Regions from separate parts of the Streptomyces melanosporofaciens genome, predicted to be linked through region 1. Evidence: riboswitches for the same ligand, from Rfam matches in the RefSeq annotation. Region 1 holds a riboswitch; the other holds the start of a gene.
What was found. A riboswitch is a leader RNA that binds a small molecule or an ion and turns the genes downstream of it on or off. The one in region 1 is predicted to bind thiamine pyrophosphate.

Region 1 (15,811 bases):
GGACACGACGAGAACGAGAAGGGGGCGGCGGATGCGCTCGCCGAAACTCGCCGCGCTTGAGCTGAAGCGGTTCGGGAGGGGGAAGCTGCCGCGGGCAGCGCTGGCCGCCCTGCTCCTGCTGCCGCTGCTCTACGGCGCGCTGTACCTGTGGTCCTTCTGGGACCCGTACGGCAAGCTGGACAAGATCCCGGTCGCCCTCGTCAACTCGGACACCGGCGCCACCGTGAAGGGCGACCGCCTCACGGCGGGCGACGACATCAGCGGCAAGCTGCTCGACAGCAAGACCTTCGACTGGCACCGCACCAGCGCCGCCGAGGCCCGTAAGGGCGTCGCGAACGGCACGTACTACCTGTCGCTGACCGTGCCCTCGGACTTCAGCCGGCAGATCGCCACCAGCTCCGGCAATTCCCCGGAGACCGGCGCCCTCAAAGTGCGCACCAACGACGCCAACAACTACATCGTCGGCCAGATCTCCCGCTCGGTCTTCTCCGAAGTGCGCGCCGCGGCCTCCACCAAGGCGTCCCGCGGCTTCTACGACAACATCTTCATCTCCTTCGCCGATATCCACGGCGAGACGGAGAAGGCCGCCAAGAGCGCCGACAAGCTCGGTAAGGGCATCGGCAAGGCCAAGAAGGGCGCGGACGACCTCGCCGAGGGCCTGGCCAAGGCCAAGAAGGGCAGCCGCGATCTGAAGTCCGGGCTCGGCACGCTCTACAAGGGCTCCGGGACGCTCAAGGCCGGCGCGGGCGGCGTCGCCGACGGCACCCAGTCGCTGTCCGACAAGGTCAACGACGTGGCGGCCAAGGTGCGTCCGTTCCTCAGGGAACACGGCAAGGAGATCGGGGACGTCTCCCAACTGGTCGCCGACGCCTCCCGGAAGGCGTCCGACAGCCTCGACACCCTGCCCGAGACGACCGCCACGGCGGCCACCAAGGCCCGTAAGGCGTCCGACGACCTCGCCGCCGACTACCGGACCCGGTGCGAGGGGGCGGTGCCCGCGGACCCGGACTGTCCCGCGCTCAAGAAGTCGGTGGCGGCGGCCGACATTGCCGCCGATGTGGCCGAGGACGTCAACAAGCTGGTGCAGGACCACACCACCCAACTCGACGCCCTCGGCGGTCATCTGGACGATCTGCACGACCAGGCACTCTGGCTCGCGCGGAACGCCCCGCACCTGGGCACCGACCTCGACACCGCCGTACGGAAGGTCAACGCCCTCAACTCCGGGGCGCAGAAGGTCGCCAAGGGCGCCGGAACCCTGCACACCGGGCTGAGCACCGCCAAGACCGGCGCCTCCGACCTCGACAGCGGCGTCGGTAAGGCGCGCGGCGGCGCGGACACCCTGGGCGGCGGGATGTTCCGGCTCGTCGACGGCTCGGGCAAGCTCTCCGGCGGACTGCACGACGGCGCCGACAAGATCCCCGACTACGGCAAGCAGGACCGGGACGCCCGGACCGAGGTGATGGCGGACCCGGTGCGGCTGGTCAACCAGGCGCTGCACAAGGCGCCCAACTACGGCACCGGTTTCGCCCCGTACTTCATCCCGCTCTCCCTGTGGGTCGGCGCGATGGTGGCCTACATGCTGATCCAGCCGCTGAACAAGCGCGCGCTCGCGGTGGGTGCCTCCTCCTGGCGGATCGCGTTCGCGGGCTGGCTGCCGGTCGCCGCGATCGGTGTGTTCCAGACACTGGCCCTGATGGCGGTGTTGCACTGGGCGATCGGCCTGCAGATGGCGCGGGCCGCGGGCACCCTCGGCTTCCTGATGCTGGTGACGGCCTGTTTCGCGGCGATCGTGCAGTGGCTGAACGCCCGCTTCGGACCGGCCGGCCGGATCCTGGTGCTGGCCCTGCTGATGCTCCAGCTGACCTCGGCGGGCGGCACCTATCCGGTGCAGACCAGTCCGCGCTTCTTCAACGCCATCCACCCCTTCCTGCCCATGACGTACGTGGTGGACGGGCTGCGCCGGCTCATCACCGGCGGTGGGCTCGGCCCGGTCTGGCTGGCCTGTGGGGTGCTCCTGGGATTCGGCGTGGCGGCCCTGGCGCTCACCGCGTGGTCGGCGCGGCGCCGACAGGTGTGGTCGGTGGACCGGCTGCATCCGGAGCTGAGCCTGTGAGCGGCATAACATCAACAACGGGCAGAATCGGCGCCATGGACAGCAGCAGCACGCGCCGCCAGGCCACACGCCAGAAACTCTTCGAGGCAGCGGTGACCCTCATCGCGGAACAGGGCTTTTCCTCCACCACCGTGGACGAGATCGCCGAGCGGGCCGGGGTGGCCAAGGGCACGGTCTACTACAACTTCGCCAGTAAGACCGTGCTCTTCGAGGAGCTGCTGCAGCACGGCATCGAGCTGCTGACCGCGTCCCTCCAGAGCGCCGCCGACGAGAACGCCGAGCGCGGCGGCAGCCATGTGGACGCGCTGGACGCCATGGTCCGGGCCGGGCTGGACTTCATCTCCCGCTATCCGTCGCTGACCCAGCTGTACGTGGCCGAGCTGTGGCGCACCAACCGCGCCTGGCAGTCCACCTTGATGATGGTCCGGCAGCGGGCCATAGCGGTGATCGAGGCCGAGCTGCGGGCCGGGGTGGCCGCACACGAGTTCAGCGGGGAGATCGACATCCCGCTGACGGCGTCGGCGCTGTTCGGGATGGTGCTGGTGGCCGCCCTGGACTGGCAGTCCTATCAGCCGGAGCGGTCGCTGGAGGATGTGCACGCGGCGCTGTCGCGGCTGCTGCAGGGCCGCGTCGGCAGGACCGTGGCCTCCGGATAGCCGGCCGCGCCTGCGGATGGCCCGGTGTGGCGGGCGGATCGGCCCCCCGGGCACACGTAGAAGGCGCTGTTCCGGCAGATCGACTTTCGTCGAGCTGACCGGAACAGCGCCTCCCCCCGTAACTCCCCCGTACTTCCCCCGTTGGAGGCTCCTGGTCCGGAGACTCCCGGTGACTCCCACCTTTCGTCCGGGCCGCCGCGCCGTTCCGCCGCCCCGTGCCGGCGGTCCGGCGCGCGGCCCTTCCGTATGCACCACTCTCTCGTCCGAGCAGGTGGTGGCCCATCCGCGCGACTACTCATCTCCCCGGCTGAGTACGCGTACTCAGGTCTGCGCACTCGTCCCCAGGCGCGGTGGCCCGGCTGTCGGTGGGGGCGGATAAAGTCGCGGTCATGGCACGGATTGTGGTGATCGGCTCCGGGATGGGCGCCATGGCGGCGGCCGCCCGGCTGGCCGTGGCGGGCCACCGGGTGGTGGTGTACGAGCGCGGACGGACCCATGGCGGCGGGGTCGGCCGCTTCGCGCGGGACGGATTCCGCTTCGACACCGGCCCGGGGCTGCTGCACCTGCCCGCCGTCTACCGGGATCTGTTCGTGAAGACCGGCAAGCAGACCCTGGAGCAGAGCGTCGAGCTCATCCAGGTCGACCCGGCGAGCCGCCATCTCTTCGCCGACGGCACGGATGTCCGGCTGCCCAATGCCTCACGGGCCGGGGTGCTCCAGGCGCTGGACGGCGCCTTCGGCGCGGGCGCGGGCGAGCGCTGGAGCGATCTGGTCAACCGGGCGCGCGAGGTGTGGGACGCCACCCGCAGGCCGCTTCTGGAGGAGCCGCTGCGCGCCGACTGGCGGGTCCTGGGCCGCGATCCCTATCCGGCCGCCCCCGTGCGGCGCGGGCGGCTCGGTGGCCTGTTCGGCCGGGGCGGTGCCGACGGCCCGCCCACGCTCGCCGGGGTGGCGCGCCGTGAGCTGAAGGATCCGCGAGCCGTGGCCCTCCTGGAGAGCCATGCGCCGGCGCACGGCCTCGACCCGCGCTCCGCCCCCGCCGCGGCCACCGTGCTGCCCTACATCGAGCAGACGTTCGGCACTTGGTATGTGCGCGGGGGCATGCGGGCGCTGGCCGATGCCCTCCATGAGCGCTGCCGTCAGCGGAAGGTCGAGTTCCACTTCGACGCCGAGGTCACCGGCATCGTGGAGAAGGACGGCCGCGCGGCGGGTGTGGAGCTGGCCGACGGCACCGTCGCGGAGGCCGACGCGGTGGTCTCGGGCATCGACCCCGCCCTGCTGCCCCCGCTGCTCGGCGGGCAGGCGCCCTGGCGGAAGGGGGACGTGCGGCCGGAGCCCGCCGCGGGCGGCGGCACGCCGGGGCGGCTGACCGTCTTTCTGGCGCTGCGCGGCGCCCGACCCGAGGACACCGCACACCGCACCGTGGTCCACGCCCCGGACCGGGAGGCGGAGTTGGTCGCCGTCTTCGGTGACGGAAGCGGGCTCCGCGAGCCCTGCCCCCACCCCACGGTCACCGTGCTGCGCCCGGACGACCCCACGGTGCGCCCGGACGAGGAGCACGAGGCCGTCACCCTTACCGCCGTCGTCGCCCCGCACGGCCCGGTGGACTGGACGGACGGCGCGGCGGCGGAGCGGGACGCCCAGCGGCTGATCACGGCCGCCGAGGCCGCGATACCGGGGCTGCGGGACCGGATGCTGTGGCATGAGGTCCGCACACCCGCCGACACCGGGGCGGAGACGGGTGCCAGGGGCGGTGCCGTGCCGGGCCCGGTGCTCGCCGGGGCGGACGGCGCGTTTCTGCGGCCCGCCAATGTCACCCGGCTCCCGGGCCTGTATCTGGCGGGCGGCTGGGCCCATCCGGGCGGCGGGCTCGCCCACGCCGGGATGTCGGGCGCGCTGGTGGCCGGGCTGATCGTCGAGGGCGAGGACTGGCGCGGCTCCCAGTAGAGCGGTCCCAGGAAACACGCGAGCCCGCTCCCAGGAAACACGCGAGCCCGCTCCCGGGGAGCGGGCTCATCCGGCAGCGGTGCTCAGCAGCGCTGCCGACGCAGAAGCGCTGTCGATTTCAGTAGCGGTACTGCTCGTCGAAGCCCTGGGGGTAGCCCTGCCCCTGGGCCTGGCCCTGTTGCTGCTGCTGGTACGGATACGCCTGCTGGTCCGGCGCGGGCGCGGCGTCGCCTTCGCGCTGCTGCGGCACCCAGGGCCCGCCGGACTGCGTCACGTCGTACGCCGGGTCCGGCGAGGGGTAGGAGGCGTCGGCCGCCCAGTGGTCGCCGCCGTAGGCCCCGCCGCCGTACGGATCCTGCTGGCCGTAGGCCGCGTACTGGTCGGCGTACTGCTGCTGGCCGTAACCCTGCTGGTCGTAAGCCTGCTGCTCATAGGGCTGGGCCTGGGGCTGGGCGCCGCCGTACGGGTCCTGGCCGTAGGCCGCGTACGCCTCGTTCCCGTAGCCGTACTGCCCGCCCTGGGCCATCTGGTCCGCGTAGACGTCCTGGCCGTAGTTCTGGCCCTGCCCCTGGCTGTGGTCCTGCTGCGAGCCGTAGCCGCCGTACGTCTCGTACGCGCTGTAGCCACCGGCCGCCTCGTCGCTGTACGCGCCAGCGGCCGGGGTGAAGGCGGACGGCTCCTCGTAGACGCCGTACTCACCGGTGTCGTCGGGCAGCGGCTGCGGCTGGTATGTGGGCGGCTCCGGCTGCGCCGCCGGGACCGCCTCCAGGTCGGACACCTCGAGGATCGGCTCCTTGTCCGCGTCGTCCGGCCGGGGGGCGCGCTCCTCGCGGCCGAGCAGCCCGGGCAGCCCGCCGCTCAGCGCCCAGCCCGCGGCGAAGCCGCGCCGGAAGGAGAGCGTCACATACGTCTGGCCTATGGCGAAGGCGATCGCCCCCACCCCGATCACCGGAACCGAGGGGATCAGCACGCCGACGACCACGCCCAGAAAGCCGACGAAGGCCAGCAGCCGCCAGCGCAGCCGCGCCTTGTACTGCAGGAGGACCTCCCCCAGCAGCCACAGCGCGACGACGCCGAAAGCGATGTAGAGGACCGTCCAGCCCATGCCCGCCCCTCTCAATGCGGCCGCCCGTCGGCTGCCGTCATCAGGATCAGGACCGCTGATGCAGTCCCAGATTCTCGTAGATTTCCAGCGTCGCCGGGGAGTGGTTCAGGGTGATGAAGTGCAGCCCGGGGATCTCCTCGGCCATCAACCGCGCGCACACCTCTGTGGCGTAGTCGATTCCGATCGAGCGTACAGCCGCCGGGTCGTCTTTCACCGCCAGGATCCGTTCGGCCAGTTCGGGCGGGAACGCGGCATTGCTGAGCTGCGCGAAACGCTCGATCTGCTTGACGTTCGTGACGGGCATGATCTCAGGGATGATCGGTGTCGTACAGCCCGCCGCGGCGACCCGGTCGCGCAGCCGCAGATAGTCCTCGGGGTAGAAGAACATCTGCGTGATGGCGAAGTCGGCGCCCGCTCGGCACTTGTCGATGAAGTGACGGATGTCGGTGTCCCAGTCCGTCGAGCGGGGGTGCATCTCGGGGAACGCGGCCACGCCGACGCAGAAGTCGCCGGACTCCTTGATCAGCCGGACCAGCTCGACGGCGTAGTTGAGGCCGTCCGGGTGCCGGACCCACTCCCCCGTGGGGTCGCCCGGCGGGTCGCCGCGCAGGGCCAGCATGTTCCGGATCCCGGCATCGGCGTACTGCCCGATGATGTTGCGCAGGTCGGCCCGGGAGTGGTTGACGGCGGTCAGATGGGCGACGGGGGTGAGCGTGGTGTCCGTGGCGATGCGCTCGGTGACGCGCACGGTGCCCTCACGCGAGGAACCGCCGGCTCCGTAGGTCACGGAGACGAAGGTGGGCGAGACGGCTTCCAGCCTGCGGATGGCGTTCCACAGCGTCTGCTCGCCCTTCGCCGTCTTGGGGGCGAAGAATTCGAAGGAATACGACTGCTCGCCCGATGCGAGCAGATCGCGCACGGTCCGCGCGCGATCGGTCCTGGTGGAAGCGGTGCCTAGGGCCATACGAGCAGGCTATCCACCCGGCTCCGCTACGCCCACCCGACCCCGGAGATTTGGGGGTTTTGCCAGCTTTCTGTCCGCAGTGCGGACAGTTCGGTGCGCTCTCGACCGGCGGACGGGCCGGGCGGGATGAAAACCGGGTGAAAGCCAGGTGAAGAGCCGGGGCCGGGCGCCGGTCAGGCCGCGCGCACCCGCTTGGCCAGTTCCGCCGTCGCCGCCGCCGGGTCGTCCGCGGCGGTGATGGCCCGGACCACGACGATGCGGCGGGCGCCCGCCTCCAGGACCTGATCCAGGTTGGACGCGTCGATTCCGCCGATGGCGAACCACGGCCGCTCGGTGCCGAGCGCCGCGGCGTGGCGCACCAGGGGCAGCCCGGGGGCGTGGCGGCCCGGCTTGGTGGGGGTGGGCCAGCAGGGGCCGGTGCAGAAGTAGTCCACCCCGGGCTGGACGGCCGCCGCGTCCACCTCCGCCTCCGCATGGGTGGAGCGCCCGATCAGCACGTCCGCGCCGAGGATCGCGCGCGCCGCGGGCACCGGCAGATCGCCCTGGCCCAGATGGAGCACATCCGAGCCGATGGCATGTGCGACATCGGCGCGGTCGTTGACGGCGAGCAGCTTTCCGTGGCGGCGGCAGGCGTCCGCGAAGACCTGGAGGTGCTCCAGCTCCTCGGCCGCCTCCGTCTCCTTCTCCCGGAGCTGGACGATGTCCACCCCCGCCGCCAGGACGGCGTCCAGGAACTCCGGCAGGTCGCCCTGGCGCTTCCGTGCGTCGGTGCACAGATAGAGGCGGGCGTCGGCCAGCTGCTCATGAGCGGTGGCGGTGGTGGACATGGTTCGGTACCCCCGGAGGGTCGGCGGCGTACGGGCCGTGCGCGGAGCCCGGCCCGTACGCCGTGTACGACAACGTACGACTAGGTGCGATGACATGCGACTACGTGCCGCTGCGCGCGACAAGGACGACATAAGCGCGGGAGCGACCAGCCCTGTACACGCCCCGTACGAGCTGAGGACGAGCCCCGTACGGAAGGCAGCGGAAGGCTGGAGGGGAGCGGCGTCAGACGGCGAGCGCCTGCGCGCGCCGCTTCACTTCCGTACCGCGATTCTCGCCCAGGGCCCGTGCCGGGGTGCCGGGCAGGCTCGGGTCGGGGGTGAAGAGCCACTCCAGCATCTCTTCGTCGCTGAAGCCGTCGTCCTTCAACAGCGTCAAGGTGCCCACGAGGCCCTTGACGACCTTTCCGTCGACGATGAACTCCTCGGGCACCTGAAGCACCCTGTTCTCGCCACGGCGCACCGCGATCAGCTGGCCCTCCTTGACCAGCTGCCGGACGCGCGTCACCTCGACACCGAGTCGTTCGGCGACGTCGGGGAGGGTGAGCCAGGCGGGGACGAGAGCATCGATCTTTGCGTCAATCTCGGTCACGGAACAAGCCTGCCATCTGGGACTGACAGTGGGTAGCCGGGCGCCCGCCGCGCGGGCCGCTTCAGCCCGCCCCGGACGCCTCGGACGCCCCGCCGACTGACCGGCCGGCCGGTCAGCAGACGGCCGACTTCAGCGGCACCGACGGGTCCTCGGCCCGTGTCCGGTCCAGCCGGGCGCCGCGCTCGATCAGCTTGCGCCCCTGGGCCAGATCGCGCGGACGGCCGACGGCCAGCAGGGCGACCAGGGCGCCCTCGCGCAGCCAGCACACCGACCAGGCGGCACCGGCAGGATCGCCGCGCCAGACCAGTTCGTCGGCCTGCGAATGGTGCCCGGCGTACTGCACGAAGCGCCCGAACTGCTCGGACCAGAAGTACGGCACCGGGTCGTAGACCGCGCCGGGGAAGTGGGCGGCCGTCCGGCTCCCCACCACATTGGCGGCCACGGTGCGCGGCCCCTGCAGCGCGTTGTCCCAGTGGTGCACCAGCAGCCGCGTGCCGTAGCGGGCGGACGGGAAGGAGGCGCAGTCGCCGACCGCGTAGACGTCCGGCGCCGAGGCGCGCAGCCGGTCGTCGGCGGCGACGGAGCGGTCCTCGGCCAGCTCCACGCCCGAGCCCGCCAGCCAGTCCGTGGCCGGCCTGGCCCCGATCCCGACGACCACCGCGCCCGCCCGCAGCCGGGTGCCGTCGCCGAGCACCAGCCCGCTCTCGTCCACGGCGGCCACCCGGGCGCCGGTCACCAGCCGGGCGCCATAGTCCTCGTACCAGGCCGCCATGGGGGCCGCGACCTCGGCCGGGAGGGCGCCCGCCAGCGGCCGGTCCGCGGCCTCGACGACGGTCACGGCGCAGCCCGCCTCGCGCGCCGCCGTGGCGAACTCCGCGCCGATCCAGCCCGCCCCCACGACCGCGATCTCGCGCTGCCGGGCGAGCACCGGGCGCAGCCTCACGGCGTCGTCCAGGGTGCGCAGCAGATGGACGCCGGGCACGTCCTCGCTGCCCGGCAGCGGGACCGGCTCGGCGCCGGTGGCGATCACCAGGACGTCGTACGGGAGCTGTCCGGTCGCGGTCTCGACGAGCCGCTTGTCCGTGCGGAGCCCGGTGACCTGGACGCCGAGCCGCAGCGCGATGCCGAGCCCGGCGAAGTCCACGTCGAGCGTCGATCCCTCGGCCTTGCCGAGCAGCACGGCCTTGGACAGCGGCGGCCGGTCGTAGGGCTGGTGGGTCTCCGCGCCCAGCAGGACGATCTCGCCTGTCCAGCCCTGTTCGCGCAGCGCGACGGCGGTCTGCACCCCCGCCATGCCCGCTCCGACGATCACCACCCGCTGTTCGCCGCCACCGCTCGAGGACGGCTTCGTCGTCGTCTCATCGCTCACACGATCACTGTATTGCGGCTGGTGGGGCGGACCGCAGAGGGCGAGGGGAGATCTCGGGCACAGAGGGGAGGGGCGGCGGATGGGGGCGGGTCTGTGGGCGCCTTCGGCGGGTGGTCCCCACGGCGGGTAGTCCTCCACCCCGCCCCTTCCCGAACGAAGGGGCTCCGCCCGCCCCCGCCGGGGCTCCGCCCCGGGCCCCGCTCCTCAAACGCCGGAGGGGCTGGATCAACGCCGGAGGGGCTGGATCGCGGCGGGTGGCTGGGCTTTCGGGGGGTTCGGGGCTCGTACTAGGGTGGCGGGACAGAGCACTCGCGGGAGCCCGGACGTACCGGGCTGAGAGGGAGGCTGAAACGGCCTCCGACCGTACGAACCTGATCCGGGTCATGCCGGCGAAGGGAGGGGCAGCGTGTCCACGCACGCACCAGGTCACGACGACCGACCACACACCTCAGGGCTTGACGGCCGACCATCCGTGGGCGGACCGCCCGACGGGCGCTACGACGCCCTCGTCATCGGGGGCGGCATCATCGGGCTGGTCACGGCCTGGCGCGCGGCTCAGCGGGGGCTGCGCACCGCCCTCGCCGACCCGGCGCCCGGCGGCGGAGCCGCCTGGGTCGCGGCCGGGATGCTGGCCGCCGTCACCGAGCTTCATTACGGCGAGCAGACCCTGCTCGGGCTCAACATGGCCTCCGCGCGCCGCTATCCGGACTTCGTGGCCGAGCTGGAGGAGGCGAGCGGCCAGGACGTGGGGCACCGCGTGTGCGGCACGCTCGCCGTGGCGTTCGACGCCGACGACCGCGCCCATCTGCGCGAGCTCCACACGTTCCAGCAGGGGCTCGGGCTGGAGTCCGAGTGGCTGACCGGGCGTGAATGCCGCCGCCTGGAACCGATGCTCGCGCCGGGCGTACACGGCGGGCTGCGGGTCTCCGGCGACAACCAGGTCGACCCGCGGCGGCTGACCGCGGCGCTGCTCACCGCATGCGAGCGGGCCGGGGTCACCTTCCACCGCGCCCACGCGGAGCGGCTGCTGCTGGACGGCGACCGCGCCACCGGGGTCGAGCTGACCGGGGGCACGCGCCTGGCCGCCGAGCGGACCGTACTGGCCGCCGGCAGCCTCAGCGGACGGCTCGCGGGCGTCCCCGACGACGTCCTGCCGCCCGTACGCCCCGTCAAGGGGCAGGTGCTGCGGCTGTCGGTGCCCGAGCGGTACGCGCCGTTCCTCTCCCGGACCGTACGGGCCGTGGTGCGCGGCGGGCCGGTCTACCTGGTGCCGCGTGAGAACGGCGAGCTGGTCATCGGCGCGACCAGCGAGGAGCTGGGCTGGGACACCACGGTCACCGCGGGCGGGGTGTACGAACTGCTGCGGGACGCCCATGAGGTGGTGCCCGGCATCACCGAACTGCCGCTGGTGGAGACGTGTGCCGGGCTGCGCCCCGGTTCCCCCGACAACGCACCGATGCTCGGCCCGACCGCGCTGCCGGGGCTGCTGCTGGCCACCGGCCACCACCGCAACGGCGTCCTGCTCACCCCGATCACCGGCGATGTCATGGCCGAGGCACTGACGAGAGGAGAACTCCCGCCGGAGGCCCGGCCGTTCACCCCGCGGCGCTTCGCGGCCCCCGCAGCCACCTCCTCCCCAGCACAGGAGCAGCACCCATGACCGTCTCCGTCAACGGCGAACCCCGCGAGGTCCCGGACGGGACCACCCTCGACCGGGTTGTCGCGACCCTCACCCAGGCGCCCTCCGGCGTCGCCGCCGCCGTCAACGAGACGGTCGTCCCCCGCACCCAATGGCCCGCGACCCCGCTCGGCGACGGTGATCGCGTCGAGGTCCTCACCGCGGTCCAAGGAGGCTGATCCACCCATGGCTCCCACCACGACCACCACACCCGTCACCACCGCCACGACCACACCGAACGCCCCGGGCCCGGCGCCCCTCGCCGCCCCCGACCCGCTCACCATCGCCGGGACCGACTTCGGCTCCCGTCTGATCATGGGCACCGGCGGCGCTCCCAGCCTGGACATCCTGGAGCGCTCGCTGCTGGCCTCCGGCACCGAGTTGACGACCGTCGCGATGCGGCGGCTCGACCCCACGGTGCAGGGGTCGGTGCTCTCCGTGCTCAACCGGCACGGCATCCGCCCGCTCCCCAACACCGCCGGGTGTTTCACCGCCGGTGAGGCCGTGCTCACCGCCCGCCTCGCCCGGGAGGCCCTGGGCACGGACTGGGTCAAGCTGGAGGTGGTCGCCGACGAGCGCACCCTGCTCCCCGATCCGATCGAGCTGATGGACGCCGCCGAGATCCTGGTCGACGACGGGTTCACGGTCCTCCCGTACACCAATGACGACCCGATCCTGGCCCGGAAGCTGGAGGACGTCGGCTGCGCCGCGATCATGCCGCTCGGCTCCCCGATCGGCTCCGGTCTCGGCATCCGCAATCCGCACAACTTCCAGCTGATCACCGAGCGTGCCACCGTGCCGGTGATCCTGGACGCGGGCGCGGGGACGGCGTCGGACGCCGCGCTGGCCATGGAACTGGGGTGCGCGGCGGTGATGCTCGCCTCGGCTGTCACCCGGGCCCAGGAGCCGGAGCTGATGGCGCGGGCGATGCGGCACGCGGTGGAGGCGGGCCGGCTGGCCCACCGGGCGGGCCGGATCCCGCGCCGCCACTTCGCCGAGGCATCGAGCCCGGCCGAGGGCCTGGCGGCCCTGGACCCCGAGCGCCCGGCGTTCGGCTAGCCGTTGTCCGAGCCGAGCCCGGCGTCCGGCCAGGCCCTGTCAGGGCACGACATCCGGCCAGCCCCGCGTCCGAGCCCGGCCCGCGGCCGGGCCCCGCCCGGACCCGACGTCCGGCCTGAGGGCGTCTTCGGCGGGTAGTCCCCCGCCCCGCCCCTTCCCGAAACGAAGGGGCTCCGCCCCCTCGACCCCCGTCGGGGCTCCGCCCCGGACCCCGATCCTCAAACGCCGGAGGGACTGGATTGCGGAAGCGCCGGAGGTACTGGATTGACGGCCCGGCCCGGCCCTCTACCGTGGATTGAGGGAGCAGCGCACAGCCGGAGGTGGTCGCCGTGACCGTGACCGTGGCCGACCGGATCGAGCGCGAGGTGTACGTACCGGCGCCGATCGACCGGGTGTGGCGGGTGCTGACGACACCCGAGCACATCCGCGTCTGGTACGCCCCCGGCGGCTGCGAGATCGATCCGCACCCCGGTGGGAGGCTCCGGTTCCGGTGGGACGAATACGGAGAGTTCCACGGTCAGGTCGAGCGGGCGGTCCCCGACACGCTCTTCCGCTTCCGGCTGGCCCTGGAACCCGATCACGCGCCCTCGGACCCCGGGGAGGCGACCCTGGTGGAGTTCGCGCTCTCCCCCGAGGGGCACGGCACCCGGCTGCGGCTGGCGGAGAGCGGTATCCGCGCCCTGTCCGTCCCCGACGACGCCAAGGCCAAGCACGCCGAATACGCCACGCTGTCCTGGACCTCAGCGCTCGAGGAGTTGGCCGCGATCGCCGCCGCGTCGCACAACTGACCCGCCGGTGTCACCGTTCCGCTGCAGTACCCGCCCCACCTGGGGCGGCCGGTCATGGCTCAGATCGATGCCTCGTAGACTTCCCCCGTGGATACGACCCTCCAGGACCCCCTCGTCGGGCAGGAGCTCGACGGCCGCTACCGCGTTGAGGCGCGGATCGCCGTTGGCGGAATGGCGACGGTCTACCGGGCCGTCGACACCCGGCTGGACCGTGTGCTCGCCCTGAAGGTGATGCACCAGAGCCTCGCCTCCGACGCCGCCTTCGTCGACCGCTTCATCCGTGAGGCGAAGTCCGTCGCGAGACTCGCGCACGCCAATGTGGTCGCCGTCTACGACCAGGGAGCAGACGGCGGCCATGTCTATCTGGCCATGGAGTACGTCGCGGGCTGCACTCTGCGCGATGTGCTCCGCGGGCGCGGGGCGCTGCATCCGCGCGCCGCGCTGGACATCCTGGAGCCGGTGCTGGCCGCGCTCGGGGCGGCCCACCGCGCCGGTTTCGTCCACCGCGACATGAAGCCCGAGAACGTGCTGATCGGGGACGACGGCCGGGTCAAGGTCGCCGACTTCGGCCTGGTCCGGGCGGTGGACACCAACACCAGCGCCTCCCCCGGCACCGTCCTCGGCACCGTGTCGTATCTCGCGCCCGAGCAGATCGAGCACGGCACGGCCGACCCCCGCGCCGATGTCTACGCCTGCGGTGTGGTGCTGTACGAGATGCTGACCGGCTCCAAGCCGCACGGCGGCAGCACCCCCGCGCAGGTCCTCTACCAGCATCTGAACGAGGACGTCCCGCCGCCGTCCGCCCTCGCGCCCGGGGTCGCCCCCGACCTGGACGCGCTGGTCGCCACAGCCACCGCCCGCGCGGCCGAGGGGCGCCCCGCCGACGCCGTCGCGCTGCTGGGCGCGGCCCGCGCGGTGCGGGCCGCGCTGACCGACGACCAGCTGGACGCGGTGCCCCCGCAGGCCAGGGAGGACACCTCGGCCGGTGCCGAGAACCGTACGACGGTGCTTCCGCGCCCGGCGGCGTCCGTCGACGACGAGCAGGAGCTGCTCAACCACACCAGCCGTCTGGAGCTGCCGCCGGAACCGCCCCGCCGGCAGGGGCATGGCCGACGCGGCCGGGGCGGGATGTCGCGCCGCGGGATCGTGACGATCGTCGCCGCGGTGGTGCTGGCGGTCGCCCTCGCCGCCGGTGTCTGGTACATCAGTGCCGGCCAGTTCACCGAGGTCCCGCCGGTGCTGCGAAAGACCCAGGCGGAGGCCGAGAAGAAGCTGCACGGCGCCGGGCTCGATGTGAAGGTCGTCAACGAGTTCAGCGATGTCATCCCCAAGGGCAAGGTCATCGGCTCCAAGCCGGGCCCGGGCGAGCGCGTGCGCGACACCGGCACCGTGACCATCCGGGTCTCCCAGGGGCCGCCGCGGGCCGAGGTGCCCAATGTGGTGGGCATGCCGCTGGCCGAGGCCAAGCGGAAGATCGCGGACCAGGGGCTGACGATCGGCAAGGTCATCCGCCGCTTCAGCAGTGAGACGGCCCAGGACTCGGTCCTCTCCACCAGCCCGGTCTCCGGCTCCGTGCGCCGCCCCGAGACGCCGGTGTCGATCGTGGTCAGCAAGGGCCAGCCGATCGACATCCCGGACGTGGTGGGCGATTCGGTCGACGAGGCCCGGTCCGAGCTGGAGGACGAGGGCTTCAAGGTGAAGATCGCCGAGCAGCAGGTGTTCTCGGAGGAGGACAAGGGCTCGGTCGCCGAGCAGTCCCCCTCGGGAGAGGGCGACGAAGAGGGCGCCAAGGGCGACACGGTCACGCTGACCGTCTCCAAGGGCGTGCAGATGATCGAGGTGCCGGATGTCACGGGTATGACGGCCGACGACGCCAAGGCGCAGCTCGAGGGGGCCGGCTTCAAGGTGGACGTCGAGAAGGCGCTGCTGTTCCCCGGGGACAAGGTGCAGGACCAGTCGGTGGACGGCGGGGACGAGGCGCCCAAGGGGAGCACGATCACCATCAAGCTCAAGGGCGGCGTGTTCTAGGGCCCCTGCTTCTGGGGCTCCCTGCTTCTGGGCTCCCTGCTTCTGGGGCTCCCTGCTTCCAGGGCCTCTGCCCAGCGGCCTCGCGGCTGCCGGACGGTGAGCGCGATCCGCGATCCGCGCTCCGTCCGGCAGCGGCCCCTGGCTCCAGGCGGTCAGCCGAAGCTGACCCGTTCCAGCCAGAAGTCGAGCAGCTTCTCGTCGCCCAGGATCTCGACGCCCGCGCTCCGGGCCGGGCGCCGCTTGTAGATGATCAGCAACAGGTCGGTCAGCGGCCCGCGCACCGCGACCGCGGCCTTCTCATGCGCCCGCCGCCAGATGATCGCGTCGCCGGTGAGGTCGACCACCCACTCCGCCGCCACCTCCGGTGCGGTGTCGGTGGCGTGGAAGTGGAGGGTGCGGCCCGGGCCGAGCAGCTCGCGCATCCAGGGGTGGACCTCGAAGTGCATCGGCAGCGAGCCGAGCGCCATCCACTCGTCGATCCCGTCCAGGGCGACCTCCTGGTCGAGGGTGTACTCCGCGCCGAGGGCCAGCGCCGCGTCGGCCCGGTGGAGCGCCGTCTCATGGGTGAAGCGGCGGGCGTAGAAGTCCGCGCGCCCTCCGGCGACCTGTCCGAAGTCCGGCGCCGGGGTCCACAGCTCCGCGTCGGGCCCCGCCTCGCGCAGCGTTTCGGCCAGCAGCTCGGCGCC
Region 2 (15,811 bases), 4.0 Mb from region 1:
AGACGGATCCGGGCCCACAGGGATGCCGCCACCAGCGCCGCGGCCGCCGGCAGCCGGGTGTCCCCGGCGGGGGAGGCGAGGGCGGAGACCGTGGGCGCCTCGCGCACCCCGAACACGGGGAGCAGCCGGGAGGGCCCGCCCCGCAGCATCGACGGCGGCAGCAGCGACAGGGGATCGAGATAGCGGTCCGCGCGCCGCAGCCCCCAGTGCAGACAGCCGGACCGGCAGTGGAAGGGGCCCGGCGCCACCACGCCGACGACCTGCCCCGCGGCCACCCGCTCACCCTTGGCCACGGTGGCGCGCACCGGTTCATAGGTGGTGCGCAGCGGAGGGGAGCCGGTCCCGGACACCTCGATCACCAGCACACCACGGCCCGCGACCGGCCCCACGAAGCTCACCCGACCCGCGCCCGCCGCCCTGACCCGATCTCCCGGGCGAGCCGCGAGGTCGACCCCGCGATGCCCCGCCGCCCAGGGCGCCGGAGGCGGCTGCCAGCCTCTCAGCACGGCCGGCCGCACCGCGCCCGGCCCACCGTCGACCGGCCACGACCGCTCCCCGCCCGGCCTCGTCCTCGGCGCGGGCCCCTCAGCCGGAGCGGGCCCCTCAGCCGGAGCGGACGCCACGGCAGTCAACGATCCCCCGCCGGGATCCGGCACCCGGCCCGGACTCGGCACCCCGCCGGGACCCGGCACCTGCCCCAGACCTGGCGCCGCGCCCCGACCCGGCACCTCGCCCAGCCCCGGCGCCGCGCCCGGGTCAGCCGCCGCGGCCCGCGCCGCCGAAAGAGGTACCGCCGGAAGAGGCGCCGTCGTCACCGGCAGCACGGACAAGATCGGAAGCGCCGGAATCACCAGGGCAAGAGCCCAACCCACCACAAGCCTTCGCATGTCCGCCACGATGGCCCGGCGACCCGAAACGGGTGGATCATGGACGGAATCGGGGGACTACTCACCGGTTGTGGATAACGCCGTCACCCGGCACCGTACCCGTCCCGTACACTTCTTATGGCGATCCGGGTCACCGGATCGACTTCGCACGCCCCGCCACCGACGCTCCGATCGCGCATCGGTCAGCTCGGTGGCCGCGCCCCTCGGTCCTTGGACGACCCCCGAAAGGGCCTCGTCCATGGCAGGCGCGTCGGGACGTCAGGAGCGGCGGCCGCCCGGCCGCCGTGGAACCGAGTACCTCAAGGAGTACGGCCATGGCCGTCGTCACGATGCGGGAGCTGCTGGAGAGCGGCGTCCACTTCGGGCACCAGACCCGCCGCTGGAACCCGAAGATGAAGCGCTTCATCTTCACCGAGCGCAACGGCATCTACATCATTGACCTGCTCCAGTCGCTGTCGTACATCGACCGCGCCTACGAGTTCGTCAAGGAGACCGTCGCCCACGGCGGCTCCATCATGTTCGTCGGCACGAAGAAGCAGGCGCAGGAGGCCATCGCCGAGCAGGCGACCCGCGTCGGCATGCCGTACGTCAACCAGCGCTGGCTGGGCGGCATGCTCACCAACTTCTCGACCGTCTACAAGCGCCTGCAGCGCCTGAAGGAGCTCGAGCAGATCGACTTCGAGGATGTGGCCGCCTCCGGCCTCACCAAGAAGGAGCTCCTGGTCCTCTCCCGCGAGAAGGCCAAGCTGGAGAAGACCCTCGGCGGTATCCGCGAGATGCAGAAGGTGCCGAGCGCCGTCTGGATCGTCGACACCAAGAAGGAGCACATCGCCGTCGGTGAGGCGCGCAAGCTCCGGATCCCGGTCGTCGCGATCCTCGACACCAACTGCGACCCGGACGAGGTCGACTACAAGATCCCGGGCAACGACGACGCGATCCGCTCCGTCACCCTGCTCACCCGGGTGATCGCCGACGCCGTCGCCGAGGGCCTCATCGCCCGTTCCGGCGTCGCCACCGGTGACGAGAAGGCCGACAAGGCCGCGGGCGAGCCGCTCGCCGAGTGGGAGCGCGACCTGCTCGAGGGTGAGAAGAAGGCCGACGACGCCGAGGCGAAGCCCGCCGAGGATGCCAAGCCTGCCGAGGACGCTGCGGACAAGCCCGCCGAGGCCGCCGCGGACAAGCCCGCTGAGGACGCCAAGCCCGCCGAGGAAGCCACTCCTGCCGAGGCCCCCGCCGCGGGCGCCGAGCAGGGCTGACCACTCAGACGTCACTCAGACGGTGTATGACGGCGGGGGACGGTGCCACGGCGCCGCCCCCGCCGTTCACCCGTAGAGCTTTCGACTTTCGAGAAGAGATTCACAGATCATGGCGAACTTCACCGCCGCTGACGTCAAGAAGCTCCGTGAGCTGACCGGCGCCGGCATGATGGACTGCAAGAAGGCGCTGGACGAGGCCGAGGGCAACGTCGACAAGGCCGTCGAGATCCTGCGCGTCAAGGGCCAGAAGGGCGTGGCCAAGCGTGAGAGCCGCAGCGCCGAGAACGGCGCCGTCGTCTCCGTCATCGCGGACGACAAGACCTCCGGCGTGCTGGTCGAGCTGAAGTGCGAGACGGACTTCGTCGCCAAGGGCGACAAGTTCGTGGCCGTCGCGGACGCCATCGCCGCCCACGTCGCCAAGACCTCCCCGGCCGACCTGGACGCTCTGCTCTCCTCCGAGATCGAGGCGGGCAAGACCGTTCAGGCGTTCGTCGACGAGGCCAACGCGACCCTCGGCGAGAAGATCGTCCTCGACCGCTTCGCGCAGTTCTCCGGCGGTTACGTCGCGGCGTACATGCACCGCACCAGCCCGGACCTGCCGCCGCAGGTCGGCGTCCTGGTCGAGCTGGACAAGGAAGACGCCACGGTCGCCAAGGACGTCGCGCAGCACATCGCCGCGTTCGCCCCGAAGTTCCTCACCCGCGACGAGATCTCGGCCGAGACGGTCGAGAACGAGCGCCGGGTCGCCGAGGCCACGGCCCGCGAGGAGGGCAAGCCCGAGGGCGCCCTGCCGAAGATCGTCGAGGGTCGCGTCACCGGCTTCTTCAAGGAGAACGTCCTGGTGGACCAGCCGTTCGCCAAGGACAACAAGAAGTCCGTCCAGAAGGTTCTGGACGAGGCCGGTGTCTCGCTCAAGCGCTTCGCCCGTTTCCGCGTCGGCGTCTGAGCCGAGCAGCGAATGACCCTCGACCCCGATAGGGTCGTAGTCAGCCAACCGTCAACCGGTCGGCCGCAGATGTGACGAGGAGGCCATTGCCGCAGAGGTCGTAACAGGACCCGTCCGGCAGTGGCCTTCTTCGTATGTGCACGAGGAGATCTCCAATGAATCACGGCGCGGACGCCAAACAGGCCGCCGATGACAAGAACGCGCACGGTGCGGCCAAGCATGGTCGCTTCATGCTGAAGCTGTCCGGCGAGGCGTTCGCCGGAGGCGGGGGACTCGGTGTCGACCCCGATGTCGTGCACGCCATCGCCCGCGAGGTCGCCGCCGTGGTCAGGGACGGCGCCGAGATCGCCATCGTGATCGGTGGCGGCAACTTCTTCCGCGGTGCGGAGCTGCAGCAGCGCGGTATGGACCGGGCCCGCTCGGACTACATGGGCATGCTCGGAACCGTCATGAACTGTCTCGCCCTCCAGGACTTCCTGGAAAAGGAGGGCATCGACTCCCGCGTCCAGACCGCCATCACCATGGGCCAGGTCGCGGAGCCGTACATTCCGCTGCGTGCGGTGCGCCACCTCGAGAAGGGGCGCGTGGTCATCTTCGGCGCGGGTATGGGCATGCCGTACTTCTCCACGGACACCACCGCGGCCCAGCGAGCGCTGGAGATCGACGCGCAGGCCCTGCTCATGGGGAAGAACGGCGTGGACGGGGTCTATGACTCCGACCCCGCCCGCAACCCCGACGCGGTGAAGTTCGACGCCCTGGAGTACGGCGAGGTGATCACCAGGGACCTCAAGGTCGCCGACGCCACCGCGATCACCCTCTGCCGGGACAACAAGCTGCCCATCCTCGTCTTCGAGCTCCTGGCCGAAGGAAATATCGCCCGCGCGGTGAAGGGTGAGAAGATCGGCACGCTGGTGAGCGACCAGGGCTCCCGGGCCTGACGGCTCGAACGGGGGATGGACAACGGCCTGCCGGTCGGACACCGTGCAGGAGAAGACGCACGCAGGGGCGAGGCTCTGCTTACTGATAACACCAGGAGCAAGTGGTGATCGAAGAGACCCTCCTCGAGGCCGAGGAGAAGATGGAGAAAGCCGTTGTGGTCGCCAAGGAGGACTTCGCCGCGATCCGCACCGGGCGTGCGCACCCGGCGATGTTCAACAAGATCGTGGCGGACTACTACGGTGCGCTGACGCCGATCAATCAGCTGGCGTCGTTCTCGGTGCCGGAGCCGCGCATGGCCGTGGTCACGCCGTTCGACAAGACCGCGCTCCGCAACATCGAGCAGGCGATCCGGGACTCGGATCTGGGCGTCAACCCGAGCAATGACGGCAACATCATCCGGGTGGTGTTCCCCGAGCTCACCGAACAGCGCCGTAAGGAGTTCATCAAGGTCGCCAAGGCCAAGGGCGAGGACGCGAAGATCTCGATCCGCAGCGTCCGGCGCAAGGCCAAGGAGTCCATCGACAAGCTGATCAAGGACGGCGAGGTCGGCGAGGACGAGGGGCGCCGCGCCGAGAAGGAGCTCGACGACACCACGGCGAAGTATGTCGCGCAGGTGGATGAGCTGCTCAAGCACAAGGAAGCCGAGCTGCTCGAGGTCTGATGAACGACTCTTCCTGGGGGCCCCACCAAGCGCCGGATTCCGGGGGCCGGGCGGTCAGGGCACCTCCCCCGGCTACGGCTGGGCGGCGGCTCCTTCTTCGGCGGGTCCCGCGCACGAGGTGGGCGAAGCGGCGCAGACTCGCCCCATGCCCACCGTGCCCCACGCAGGCGGCGGCGACTCCGGCGAGGCCGCCGACCGTGACCGGGGGGCCGCTCGGCTGAGCGGCCCCCTCTTCCGCGACGAGCGGGAGCCGCAGCCCGGACCCCGGCAGCCCGCCGGACGTCCGCCGATGCCCCCCGAGCCCGCGCCCGACCCCGCCTCCGCGGACGGCGGCGCGCGTGGCACCGGTGCCGGGCAGGGGAAGAAGAGCGCGGGCCGTAATCTGCGCGCCGCGATAGGGGTGGGCGTCGGCCTCGGCGTGATCATCGTGGCCTCGCTCTTCATCTACAAGCCGGTGTTCGTCGGCGTGGTAGCGGTTGCGGTGGTGGTCGGGCTCTGGGAGCTGACCTCGCGGCTGACCGAGCGCAAGGACATCCGGGTCCCCCTGGTGCCGCTCGCGGTCGGCGGGGTCGCCATGATCGTCGCGGGCTATGTGCGCGGTGCCCAGGGCGCGGTGGTGGCGGTGGCGCTCACGGCGCTCGCGGTGCTGGTCTGGCGGATGACCGAACCGCCCGACAACTACCTCAGGGATGTCACCGCGGGCGTCTTCGCCGCCTTCTACGTGCCGTTCCTGGCCACCTTCGTGGCGCTCATGCTGGACACCGAGGACGGCCCGTGGCGGGTCCTCACCTTCCTGCTGCTGACCGTGGTCAGCGACACGGGCGCGTACGCGGTGGGCTGGCGCTTCGGCAAGCATCCGCTGGCACCGCGGATCAGCCCCGGCAAGACCCGCGAGGGGCTGCTGGGCGCGGTGGCCTTCGCGATGGTCGCGGGCGCGCTGTGCATGCAGTACCTCATCGACGACGGCGTCTGGTGGCAGGGCCTGCTGCTCGGTCTGGCCGTCGCGGTCAGCGCGACCCTGGGCGACCTCGGCGAGTCCATGATCAAGCGGGACCTCGGCATCAAGGACATGGGCAAGCTGCTGCCCGGCCATGGCGGGATCATGGACCGGCTCGACTCGCTGCTGCCCACCGCGCCGGTGGTGTGGCTGCTGTTGGTGATCTTCGTGGGCGGCGGCTGACGACCCCGGCCCACGGGCCCCGCGCCACACCTGGCGCGGGGCCCTTCGTATGTCTGCGACACTGGGTGAACCATGCCTAAGCCCGGAGAACTCACCTTCGTCGCGCCGCGTGGGGCCAAGAAGCCCCCGCGGCATCTTGCCGACCTCACACCCGCCGAGCGCCGGGAGGCCGTCGCCGCCCTCGGGGAGAAGCCCTTCCGGGCCAGTCAGGTGTCGCGTCACTACTTCGCGCGCTACGTCGACGACCCCGCACAGTGGAGCGACATTCCGGCCGCCGCGCGCGAGAAGCTGGCCGCCGGGCTGCTGCCGGAGCTGATGAGCGTGGTGCGCCACATCAGCTGCGACGACGACACCACGCGCAAGACCTTGTGGCGGCTCTTCGACGGCACGCTCGTGGAGTCCGTGCTGATGCGCTACCCGGACCGGGTGACCATGTGTATCAGCTCGCAGGCGGGCTGCGGGATGAACTGCCCGTTCTGCGCCACCGGCCAGGCGGGGCTGGACCGCAATCTGTCCACCGCCGAGATCGTGCACCAGATCGTCGACGGGATGCGGGCCCTGCGCGACGGTGAGATCCCCGGCGGGCCGGCCCGGCTGTCCAACATCGTCTTCATGGGCATGGGCGAGCCACTGGCCAACTACAACCGGGTCGTCGGCGCCATCCGCCGGCTCACCGACCCCGAGCCCGATGGCCTCGGCCTCTCGCAGCGCGGGATCACCGTCTCGACCGTCGGCCTCGTGCCGGCGATGCTGCGCTTCGCCGACGAGGGGTTCAAGTGCCGGCTCGCGGTGTCGCTGCACGCGCCCGACGACGAGCTGCGCGACACCCTGGTGCCGGTCAACACCCGCTGGAAGGTGCGCGAAGTCCTGGACGCCGCGTGGGAGTACGCGGAGAAGTCCGGCCGCCGGGTCTCCATCGAGTACGCGCTGATCAAGGACATCAACGACCAGGCGTGGCGCGCCGATCTGCTCGGCCGGCTGCTCAAGGGCCGCCGGGTGCATGTGAACCTCATTCCGCTCAACCCGACGCCCGGCTCCAAGTGGACGGCGTCCCGGCCCGAGGACGAGAAGGCGTTCGTGGCGGCCCTGGAGGCGCACGGGGTGCCGGTGACCGTCCGGGACACCCGTGGCCAGGAGATCGACGGGGCCTGCGGACAGCTGGCGGCTTCGGAGCGTTGAGGACCGGCTGATACGGTGCCTGGGCATCGTCGCATCATGCGATCGTCGTAAAACTGAACATCCGTACAAATGAACATTCCGACAGGGGAGCGCTCAGAGCGCTGAGAGTGCGGCACGGCCGCAGACCCTCGGACCTGATCCGGGTCATACCGGCGTAGGGAGTCAGCATCACCATGAACAGCCAGCTTCGGCGTGCCATCTCAGCCACCCTCCTCGGCTCACTGGCGTTGGGCGCGCTCGTCGGCTGCGGCGAGGATTCCCGGAGCGGCGCGGACTCCAAGACGGTCACCCTGGTCACGCACGACTCGTTCGCGGCCTCCAAGGCGGTCCTCAAGGAGTTCACCAAGGAGACCGGCTACAAGGTGCGGGTGCAGGCCGGGGGCGACGCCGGAGCCGCCGTCAACCAGGCGATCCTGTCCAAGGGTCACCCCCAGGGCGATGTGTTCTTCGGCGTCGACAACACCCTGCTCTCCCGGGCGCTCGACAACGACCTGTTCACCCCCTACACGGCCAAGGGCCTCGACAAGGTCCCGGCGGCCCTTCAGCTCGACCGGGCCGAGCACCGCGTCACCCCCGTCGACTTCGGCGACATCTGCGTCAACTACGACCGTAAGTACTTCGCCGAGAAGAAGCTGGCGCCGCCCCGGACGCTGGAGGATCTGACCAAGCCCGCCTACAAGAACCTCCTCGTCACCGAGAACGCGGCCACCTCGTCCCCCGGTCTGGGCTTCCTCCTGGCCACGGCCGCCAAGTACGGCGACGACGGCTGGAAGGGCTACTGGAAGAAGCTGCGGGTCAACGGTGTCGAGGTCGTCGACGGCTGGGAGCAGGCGTATTACGACCGGTTCTCCGGCTCGGCCGGCGGCGGCAAGGGCGACCGGCCGCTCGTCGTCTCCTACGCATCGAGCCCGCCCGCCGAGGTGGCCGACGCCAAGACCAAGCCCGCCAAGGCCCCCACCGGGGTGGCGACGGGCACCTGCTTCCGGCAGGTGGAGTTCGCCGGGCTGCTGAACGGCGCGGGCAACACCAAGGGCGGCAAGGCGCTGCTGGATTTCCTGCTGAGCAAGCGGTTCCAGGAGGACGTCCCGCTGAACATGTACGTCAACCCGGCGCGCGAGGACGCCAAGCTGCCGGAGCTGTTCACCCGATACGGGACCAGGATCGCCGACTCGGCCACCCTGGCGCCGCAGAAGATCGCCAAGAACCGTGAGCCGTGGGTCAAGTCATGGTCCTCGCTGGTCCTGTAGAGCCCCGCGAGAACCGTAAGGCGGCCGACGGCCACCGTAAGGCCGACCGGGCAGACGGCGGCGGCCGTCGCGCACTCGCCCTCCGGCTCGCCCTGATGGCGGTGCCGCTGGCCTTCTTCGCGGTCTTCTTCGCCTATCCGGTGGCCGCCATCGTCACCCGGGGGCTGCGCGTCGGCGGGCAGTGGCGGTTCGGCCGGATCGCCGAGGTGGTGACCGATCCGGCGACGCTGGACGTCCTGTGGTTCACCTGCTGGCAGGCGGTCGCGTCGACCGCCCTCACGCTCGCGCTCGCGCTGCCCGGCGCCTATGTCTTCGCCCGCTTCGACTTCCCCGGCAAGGGGCTGCTGCGGGCCGTGGTGACCGTGCCGTTCGTCCTGCCGACCGTCGTCGCCGGATCAGCCTTCCTGGCCCTGCTCGGCCGGGGCGGGCTGCTGGACGAGCTGTGGGGGGTGCGGCTCGACACCTCCGTCTGGGCGATCCTCCTGGCCCATGTCTTCTTCAACTACGCGGTCGTCGTCAGGACCGTCGGCGGGCTGTGGGCCCAGCTCGACCCGCGTCAGGAGGAGGCCGCGCGGGTGCTGGGCGCGAGCCGGCTGTCGGCCTGGCGCCGGGTGACGCTGCCCGCGCTGGCGCCCGCACTGGCCGCCGCCGCGCTGATGGTGTTCCTGTTCACCTTCACCTCCTTCGGCGTGATCCAGATCCTCGGCGGCCCCCGCTACGCCACCCTGGAGGTGGCGATCTACCGCGAGACCGCGCAACTGCTCGATCTGCCCACGGCGGCGGTGCTCACCCTCGTCCAGTTCGCCGCGGTCGCGGCCGTGTTGGCCCTGCACGCGTGGACCGTAAGGCGCCGGGAGAGCGCCCTGCGGCTCGTCGACCCCGGCCGCACGGCGCGCCGGCCGAACGGCCCCGCGCAGTGGGCGCTGCTGTGGGGCGTGCTGGTGGTGGTCGCGCTGCTGATCGTGACACCGCTCGCGGTGCTGGTGGAACGCTCGCTGAACGGACCGGACGGCTACGGCTTCACCTACTACGAGGCGCTCAAGTCGGCCGCCGACAGCGGAGGCACCTTCTTCGTGGCCCCCATGGAGGCCATCGGGAACTCCCTGCGGTACGCGGCGGTCGCCACCGTCTTCGCCCTCGCCGTGGGCGGCCTCGCCGCCGCCGCGCTCACCCGTAAGGCGGGCAGGCTGGTACGGGGCTTCGACGCGCTGCTGATGCTGCCGCTGGGCACATCGGCCGTCACCGTGGGATTCGGGTTCCTGATCGCCCTCGACGAGCCCCCGCTGGATCTGCGTGCCTCCTGGGTCCTGGTGCCGCTCGCCCAGGCCCTGGTGGGCGTGCCCTTCGTCGTACGGACCATGCTGCCCGTGCTGCGGGCGGTGGACCACCGGCTCCGGGAGGCGGCGGCCGTGCTCGGGGCGTCCCCGTGGCGGGTCTGGCGGGAAGTGGACCTGCCGCTCGTGGGACGGGCCGTAGTGGTCGCGGCGGGCTTCGCGTTCGCCGTCTCCCTGGGCGAGTTCGGGGCGACCGTCTTCATCGCGCGCCCCGACCAGCCGACCCTCCCGGTCGCCATCGCCCGGTTCCTGGGCCGGGCCGGACAGCTCTCCTACGGGCAGGCGATGGCCCTGAGCACGATCCTGATGCTGGTCTGCGCCGGATCGCTGCTGGCGCTCGAGCGCATCCGCACCGACCGTTCCGGAGAGTTCTGAATGACGCTGTTGCGACTGGACGAGGTGACCGTAAGGTTCGGCCGGCGCGACGCGCTGGACGCCGTGGATCTTGAAGTCGCCGAGCACGAGACGGTCTGTGTGCTGGGCCCGAGCGGAAGCGGCAAGTCCACCATGCTGCGCGTGGTGGCCGGGCTGCAGCGCGCCGACGCCGGCCGGGTGTGGCTCGCCGGACAGGACCAGAACGGGGTGCCCACGCATCGGCGCGGGGTGGGGCTGATGTTCCAGGACCACCAGCTGTTCCCGCAGCGGGACGTGGGCGGCAACGTCGCCTTCGGGCTGCGGATGCGCAAGGTGGGGCGCGCGGAGGCGGATCGCCGGGTCGCCGAACTGCTGGAGCTGGTGGGGCTGCCGGGCGCCCAGCGCCGCCCCGTCGACTCGCTCTCCGGCGGCGAGCAGCAGCGGGTGGCGCTCGCCCGCGCGCTGGCCCCGCGGCCCAAGCTGCTGATGCTGGACGAGCCGCTGGGCCAGCTCGACCGGGGGCTGCGGGAGCGGCTGGTGGTGGAGCTCCGCGAGCTCTTCGCACGGCTGGGGACCACCGTCCTCGCGGTCACCCACGACCAGGGCGAGGCGTTCGCCCTCGCGGACCGGGTGGTGGTGATGGACAACGGCCGGATCGCCCAGACCGGCACCCCGCTGGAGGTGTGGCAGCGGCCCGCCACCGAGTTCGTCGCCCGCTTCCTCGGCTTCGACAATGTGGTCGAGGCGATGGTGGACGGCGAGGTCGCCGACACCCGCTGGGGCAAGCTGCCCGTTCCGTCCGGCTCCCGGCCGGGCCCCACCAGGCTGCTGGTCCGCCCGGCCGGGGTGCGGCTGACGGACCCCGAGGAGGGGCTGGCGTGCACCGTGGAGACACACACCTTCCGCGGCGACCATGTGGCGCTCGTCCTGCGGCTGCCGGACCCGGCCGCGCCGCCCCTGGAGGCGTCCTGCGCCCTGCGGGACGCCCCGGAGGCGGGGGCCCGGGTGGGGGTGGCCTTCGACCCGGACGATGTGGTGCTGCTGGACGCCGAGTCCTGAGGCGGGAGTTCCTGGCGGCGGGGGTCCTGACGCCGGGACAACGGCGCGCCGGGCCCGTGGCCCCTGGCGCGGGCGCTCTTCCGCGCCGGGGCCTTCCTGAGCTCGGGTCAGCCCAACAGCGACAGCAGCGCCTCGGGTGCCTCGTCCACCGAGTCCACCAGTGCGATACGGGCCTTCATGGACCGCCCCTCCGCGAGCGCTTCGAGCAGCGGCCAGGTCGGCAGCCGCCGGGTCCAGTGGTCCCGGTCCACCAGCACCATCGGGGTGGGCTCACCGCGCGACTCGTAGTAGTTCGGCGTCGCGTTGTCGAAGATCTCCTGGACGGTTCCGGCGGCGCCCGGCAGGAAGACCACGCCCGCGGTCGAGCGTGCCAACAGCCCGTCCTCCCGGGTGGCGTTGGCGAAGTACTTGGCGATGTGCGAGGCGAACGCGCTCGGCGGCTCGTGTCCGTAGAACCAGGTGGGGATGCCGACCGACGCACCGCCGTCCGGCCAGCGTTCGCGCACCGCGAAGGCGGCCTCGGCCCACGCCCCGATGGACGGCCGGAACGAGGGCGTCTTGCCGAGCAGTTCGAGCGCCTCGTCCAGCATCGCGTCCTCGTGCGGGGCCGCGTAGGCGCCCAGGTTCGCGGCCTCCATCGCGCCCGGCCCGCCGCCCGTCGCGACCGTGAGACCGGTCCGCGCCAGGTTCCGTCCGAGGCGTGCGGCGCCCGCGAACGCCTCGGACCCGCGCTCCAGCGCGTGGCCGCCCATGACACCCACCACCCGCGTCCCGACGAGGAATTCGTCGAGCGCGTCGGAGATCGCGTCGTCGTGGATGGAGCGCAGCATCGAGGCGAAGATGTCGCCGTCCGTCTTGGTCCGCTGGAACCAGGCGTAGGCGAGCGCGTCCGGCGTCCGCGCGTAACCGTGCTCGGTGAGGCCCTCGAAGAGCTGCGCGGGCGAGTAGAGGGTGCCGCGGTACGGATCGAACGGCAGATCCGGCACCGGCGGGAACACCAGCGCACTCCCGGCCCGGACCTTCGCGGCCGCCTCGGACTCCATCGGGCAGCCGAGGAAGACCGCCTCGCTGGTGTCGGTGGAGAGGAGCGCCGCGGTACGGCTCGTCAGGTCCACGGACTGGACCCGGAACCCGGCCAGGGTGCCGCGGGCGACGACCTGGTCGAACTCCTCGATGGACTCTATTTCCCGGTCTGGTTCCTGCACGCCGACATGCTAATCACACCGGAGGTGGGGGGCTGTGGATTGAGGCAATCGTCACCGGGCCGCTCGGTCGCACAATCCAGGCATGGACACCAACACCCGAGAGATTCAGCGGTGGAACGGCATCGCCGTGAGATGCGCCACCACCCACACCAGCGGCACCAGCAGCGCCAGCAGGGCCGTCGCGCGCAGCGCGGCCGCTCCGCGGAGCAGCCGGGCCGGGGCGCCGAGGCGGAGCAGCGCGGCCGTCGTGCGCTCGCGCGCGCTCCTCGCCTCCACGACCGCGGTCAGGGTGGTGGCCGCGGCGCACAGCGTGACCAGCGCCGCGCCCAGACCGGTGAGGAGGCCGAAGGCATGGGCGCCGGACGGCCCGGAGGCCCTTCCGTACAGCTCCAGGACGGTGTATCCGGCGGCGGCCAGCGCGCACAGCGCGCCGACCGGACGTCCGATCAGACCGGCCTCCTGCTGGAGCATGCGCCCGGCCAGCAGCCGCAGCACACCAGGCCGCCCGACGGCCAGCAGCCTGCCGCACAGATGGGTGAGACCGGGCCCGGCCAGCACCAGCCCGAGCGCCGCCAGCGCCCAGCCGCCCACCACGCCGGGCGGGTTGCCGCCGAGCCGGCCCGGCACGGCGAGCAGGGCGTCGGGGTGCGGGGGCGCGTCGCCGCTCGCGTATGCCTGGAGGGCGAGCCCGGCCGCGGTCAGGGCGATGCCCCACGGAAGGCCGGAGGTGGCCCGGTGGGGCCAGGGCGCGATCGGCCCCGTCACGACGGTGGACGGGGCCGGGACCACCGGGCGTCGGGCGCCCCGTGGTTGGCGGGGCGGCGGCTGGTGCCCGGCCCGCGGCTGCCGGGGCCACAGCCCGGCCGCACACGCCGCGCCCACCAGCACGGGGACGACGGCGAGCAGGGTCACGGTGCCGGCCAGGGGCAGCGGCCGACCGCTGCCGAGCTGCCGACCGACCGCCCCGCTTCCGGCCCAGTCCAGCCAGGAGCCGAGGTCGCCACGCAGGGACAGGAAGACCAGCAGCGCCAGCACACCGCCGAGCGCGCAGGCGGCAGCCATCGAGACCGCCGCGAGCAGTGCCGCACGTGCCGGGCCGAGCCCGGCCGCGGCGAACCCGGGGCCCGGCCCGGTGCTGGGGTCGGCGCGGCCCACGGCGACGGCCAGATGGACGGTCGCGGCCAGTGGCACGAGGCACCACAGCAGCCGCCCCACCGCGCCCTGTGAGTCCGCCGGATGGCCCGAGGCGAATCCGAGGGCGCTCAGCAGCAGAAAGCTCGCGCCCGCCGCCGCGACGGTGACCAGCGACCGCCGCAGCAGCACCGATGGGCGGGCACCGCGGGTCAGACGGAGGCTGAGCACGCGGCCCTGCCTTCCGTCTCGGAGGGGTCCGAGCCCACCCGGCGCCCGTCGAGCAGGGCGACGGTGCGGTCGGCGAGGGTGGCCACCTCCTGGTCATGAGTCGCGAGGACGACGGTGATGTCGTGGGAGCGGGCCGCCGAGGTGAGGGTGCGCAGCACCTGGGCGCGGTCGGCCTGGTGCAGCGGGGCGGTGGGCTCGTCGGCGAAGAGGACGCTGGGCCCGGCGGCCAGGGCACGGGCGATGGCGACCCGCTGGCGCTGGGACTGCAGCAGCGCGGCGGGCCGCACCCGGGCGCATTCGCCGACGTCGAGCCGGTCCAGCCACTCGCACGCGGCGCTCTTCGCGGCGCGCCGCCCGGTGCCGCGCAGCATCAGGGCGAGTGCGGCGTTCTCCCAGGCGGTGAGCTCGGGGATGAGGTGGGGCTCGGTGCCGATCCAGCCGAAGTGGTCGCGCCGCAGCCGTTCGAGACCGAGCGGGGGGAGGCTGTGCACGGGGACGCCCTTGAACCACACCTCTCCGCCGTCCGGGACGAGTTGGCCCGCCAGGCAGGTGAGGAGGGTGGTCTTGCCGCAGCCCCGCGGACCGGTGACGGCGAGGATCTCGCCCTCTCGGGCGCCGAGGGAGACACCGAGGAGGGCGGGGGAGCCGCCGTAGGCATACGACACGGTGCGTGCCGCGAGCATGTCGTCGTCCGGCGGAGCCACCATCCCGAGCACCTCGCCTTACCTGCGATCGTCTCATTCCCCCGGTTGGGTGAACGAGCGCGAAGCCAATGGGTCACTGGCACGGTAAGGACTCGGGTGGGGGCCCGCGCCCAGGCTCGGCGCGGGCGGCCCCCATTTCCTCCGATCAGCCCTGATCGGGCTCCGGCTCCGATCAGCCCTGATCGGAGCCGGGGCCGTCACCGGGGCCGCCGTCGGCGAGCCGGTCGAGGTGAGTGGGCGCGAACATCCGCAGCAGCGCGGGCAGCACCACGACCGACGGCCCGGGGGCCGCGAGGGCGCCGGCGAGGTCCGCGCGCAGCCGCTCGGGTGTGGTACGGACCGCCGGGACGCCGAATGACTCGGCCAGCGTGACGAAGTCCGGGCGGGACAGCTCGGTGGCGGTCGCCTCGCCGAACGTGTCCGTCATGTACTCGCGCAGGATGCCGTAGCCGCCGTCGTCCACGATCAGCCAGGTGACGGGGAGCCGGTACTGGTGGGCGGTGGCGAGTTCGGCGATCGAGTACATCGCCCCGCCGTCGCCCGACACGGCCAGCACCGGCCGTCCGGGATCAGCGGCGGCGGCGCCGAGGGCGGCCGGGAAGCCGTAGCCGAGACCGCCCGCGCCCTGGGCCGAGTGCAGGGCGCTCGCACGGGGATCGAAGGCCGACCAGGCCCAGTAGGAGAGGATCGTCATGTCCCAGAAGCTGGGGGAGTCATCGGGCAGCGCGTCCCGCACCGCGCCCAGCACCCGCTGCTCCAGTTCCAGGCCCTGCGCGTCGATCCGCTCCCGCACCCGGGTGAGCAGCCCGGCCGCGGCCTTGGCCGCCGTGCCCGGCGGGCGCGGTGTGACGGCCTCGGCGAGGGCGGCCAGCGCCTCGCGGGCGTCGGCGTGGATGCCGAGCGCCGGGTGGTTGGACTCCAGCTTGCCGAGATCGGCCTCGATCTGGACCAGACGGCCGCGCGGGCGGAACGTGTGGTAGTTGGAGGAGAGTTCACCCAGTCCGGAGCCGACGACCAGCAGGACGTCGGCGTCCTCCAGGAACTCGGTGCTGTGCGCGTCCTCCAGCCAGGACTGGAGCGAGAGCGGATGATCCCAGGGGAACGCGCCCTTGCCGCCGAAGGTCGTCGCCACGGGCGCGTCCAGCGCCTCGGCCAGCGCCCGCAGCTCCTGCCGTGCCCCGGCGCGCACCACTCCGCCGCCGGCCAGGATCGCCGGACGCTCGGCGGCGCTCAGCAGCCTCGCGGCCTCCGCCGTCAGCTCGGGCCGGGGCGGCAGCGACCGGGGCTCGGCGCGCAGGGAGGTCACCGGCGGCACGGCGACCGGTGCGAGCAGCACGTCCTGCGGGATCTCCAGCCACACCGGCCCGGCGGGGGCCTCCAGCGCGGACGCCCAGGCGGCGGCGACCGCGGAGGGGATCTGGGAGGCGGTACGGACCGTGTGGACGGACTTGACGATGTCGCGGAACGACGCCTTCTGGTCGACGAGTTCATGGAGGTA

Region 2: linked by a shared signal. The riboswitch ahead of BLV72_RS25075 (thiamine ABC transporter substrate-binding protein) and the one ahead of thiO (glycine oxidase ThiO) in region 1 are both predicted to bind thiamine pyrophosphate.

Annotation. Positions count from the first base shown of each region.
Region 1 is NZ_FNST01000002.1:1,089,023-1,104,833, forward strand. It holds gene BLV72_RS07480 (ATP-binding cassette domain-containing protein) at 1-60, shown strand, start outside; gene BLV72_RS07485 (YhgE/Pip family protein) at 32-2,116, shown strand; gene BLV72_RS07490 (TetR/AcrR family transcriptional regulator) at 2,152-2,772, shown strand; gene BLV72_RS07495 (phytoene desaturase family protein) at 3,162-4,718, shown strand; gene BLV72_RS07500 (hypothetical protein) at 4,837-5,823, opposite strand; gene metF (methylenetetrahydrofolate reductase [NAD(P)H]) at 5,870-6,787, opposite strand; gene thiE (thiamine phosphate synthase) at 6,961-7,614, opposite strand; gene BLV72_RS07515 (Rv2175c family DNA-binding protein) at 7,838-8,203, opposite strand; gene BLV72_RS07520 (NAD(P)/FAD-dependent oxidoreductase) at 8,316-9,497, opposite strand; TPP riboswitch at 9,874-9,987, shown strand; gene thiO (glycine oxidase ThiO) at 10,045-11,232, shown strand; gene thiS (sulfur carrier protein ThiS) at 11,229-11,429, shown strand; gene BLV72_RS07535 (thiazole synthase) at 11,437-12,309, shown strand; gene BLV72_RS07540 (SRPBCC domain-containing protein) at 12,639-13,097, shown strand; gene pknB (Stk1 family PASTA domain-containing Ser/Thr kinase) at 13,185-15,125, shown strand; gene BLV72_RS07550 (maleylpyruvate isomerase family mycothiol-dependent enzyme) at 15,278-15,811, opposite strand, start outside.
Region 2 is NZ_FNST01000002.1:5,111,437-5,127,247, forward strand. It holds partial or broken gene BLV72_RS50060 (peptidoglycan DD-metalloendopeptidase family protein) at 231-887, opposite strand; gene rpsB (30S ribosomal protein S2) at 1,202-2,143, shown strand; gene tsf (translation elongation factor Ts) at 2,253-3,089, shown strand; gene pyrH (UMP kinase) at 3,245-4,027, shown strand; gene frr (ribosome recycling factor) at 4,132-4,689, shown strand; partial or broken gene BLV72_RS25065 (phosphatidate cytidylyltransferase) at 4,689-5,869, shown strand; gene rlmN (dual-specificity RNA methyltransferase RlmN) at 5,942-7,048, shown strand; TPP riboswitch at 7,122-7,226, shown strand; gene BLV72_RS25075 (thiamine ABC transporter substrate-binding protein) at 7,222-8,295, shown strand; gene BLV72_RS25080 (ABC transporter permease) at 8,391-10,004, shown strand; gene BLV72_RS25085 (ABC transporter ATP-binding protein) at 10,005-11,042, shown strand; gene BLV72_RS25090 (LOG family protein) at 11,150-12,247, opposite strand; gene BLV72_RS25095 (hypothetical protein) at 12,353-13,609, opposite strand; gene BLV72_RS25100 (ABC transporter ATP-binding protein) at 13,591-14,316, opposite strand; gene BLV72_RS25105 (thiamine pyrophosphate-binding protein) at 14,486-15,811, opposite strand, start outside.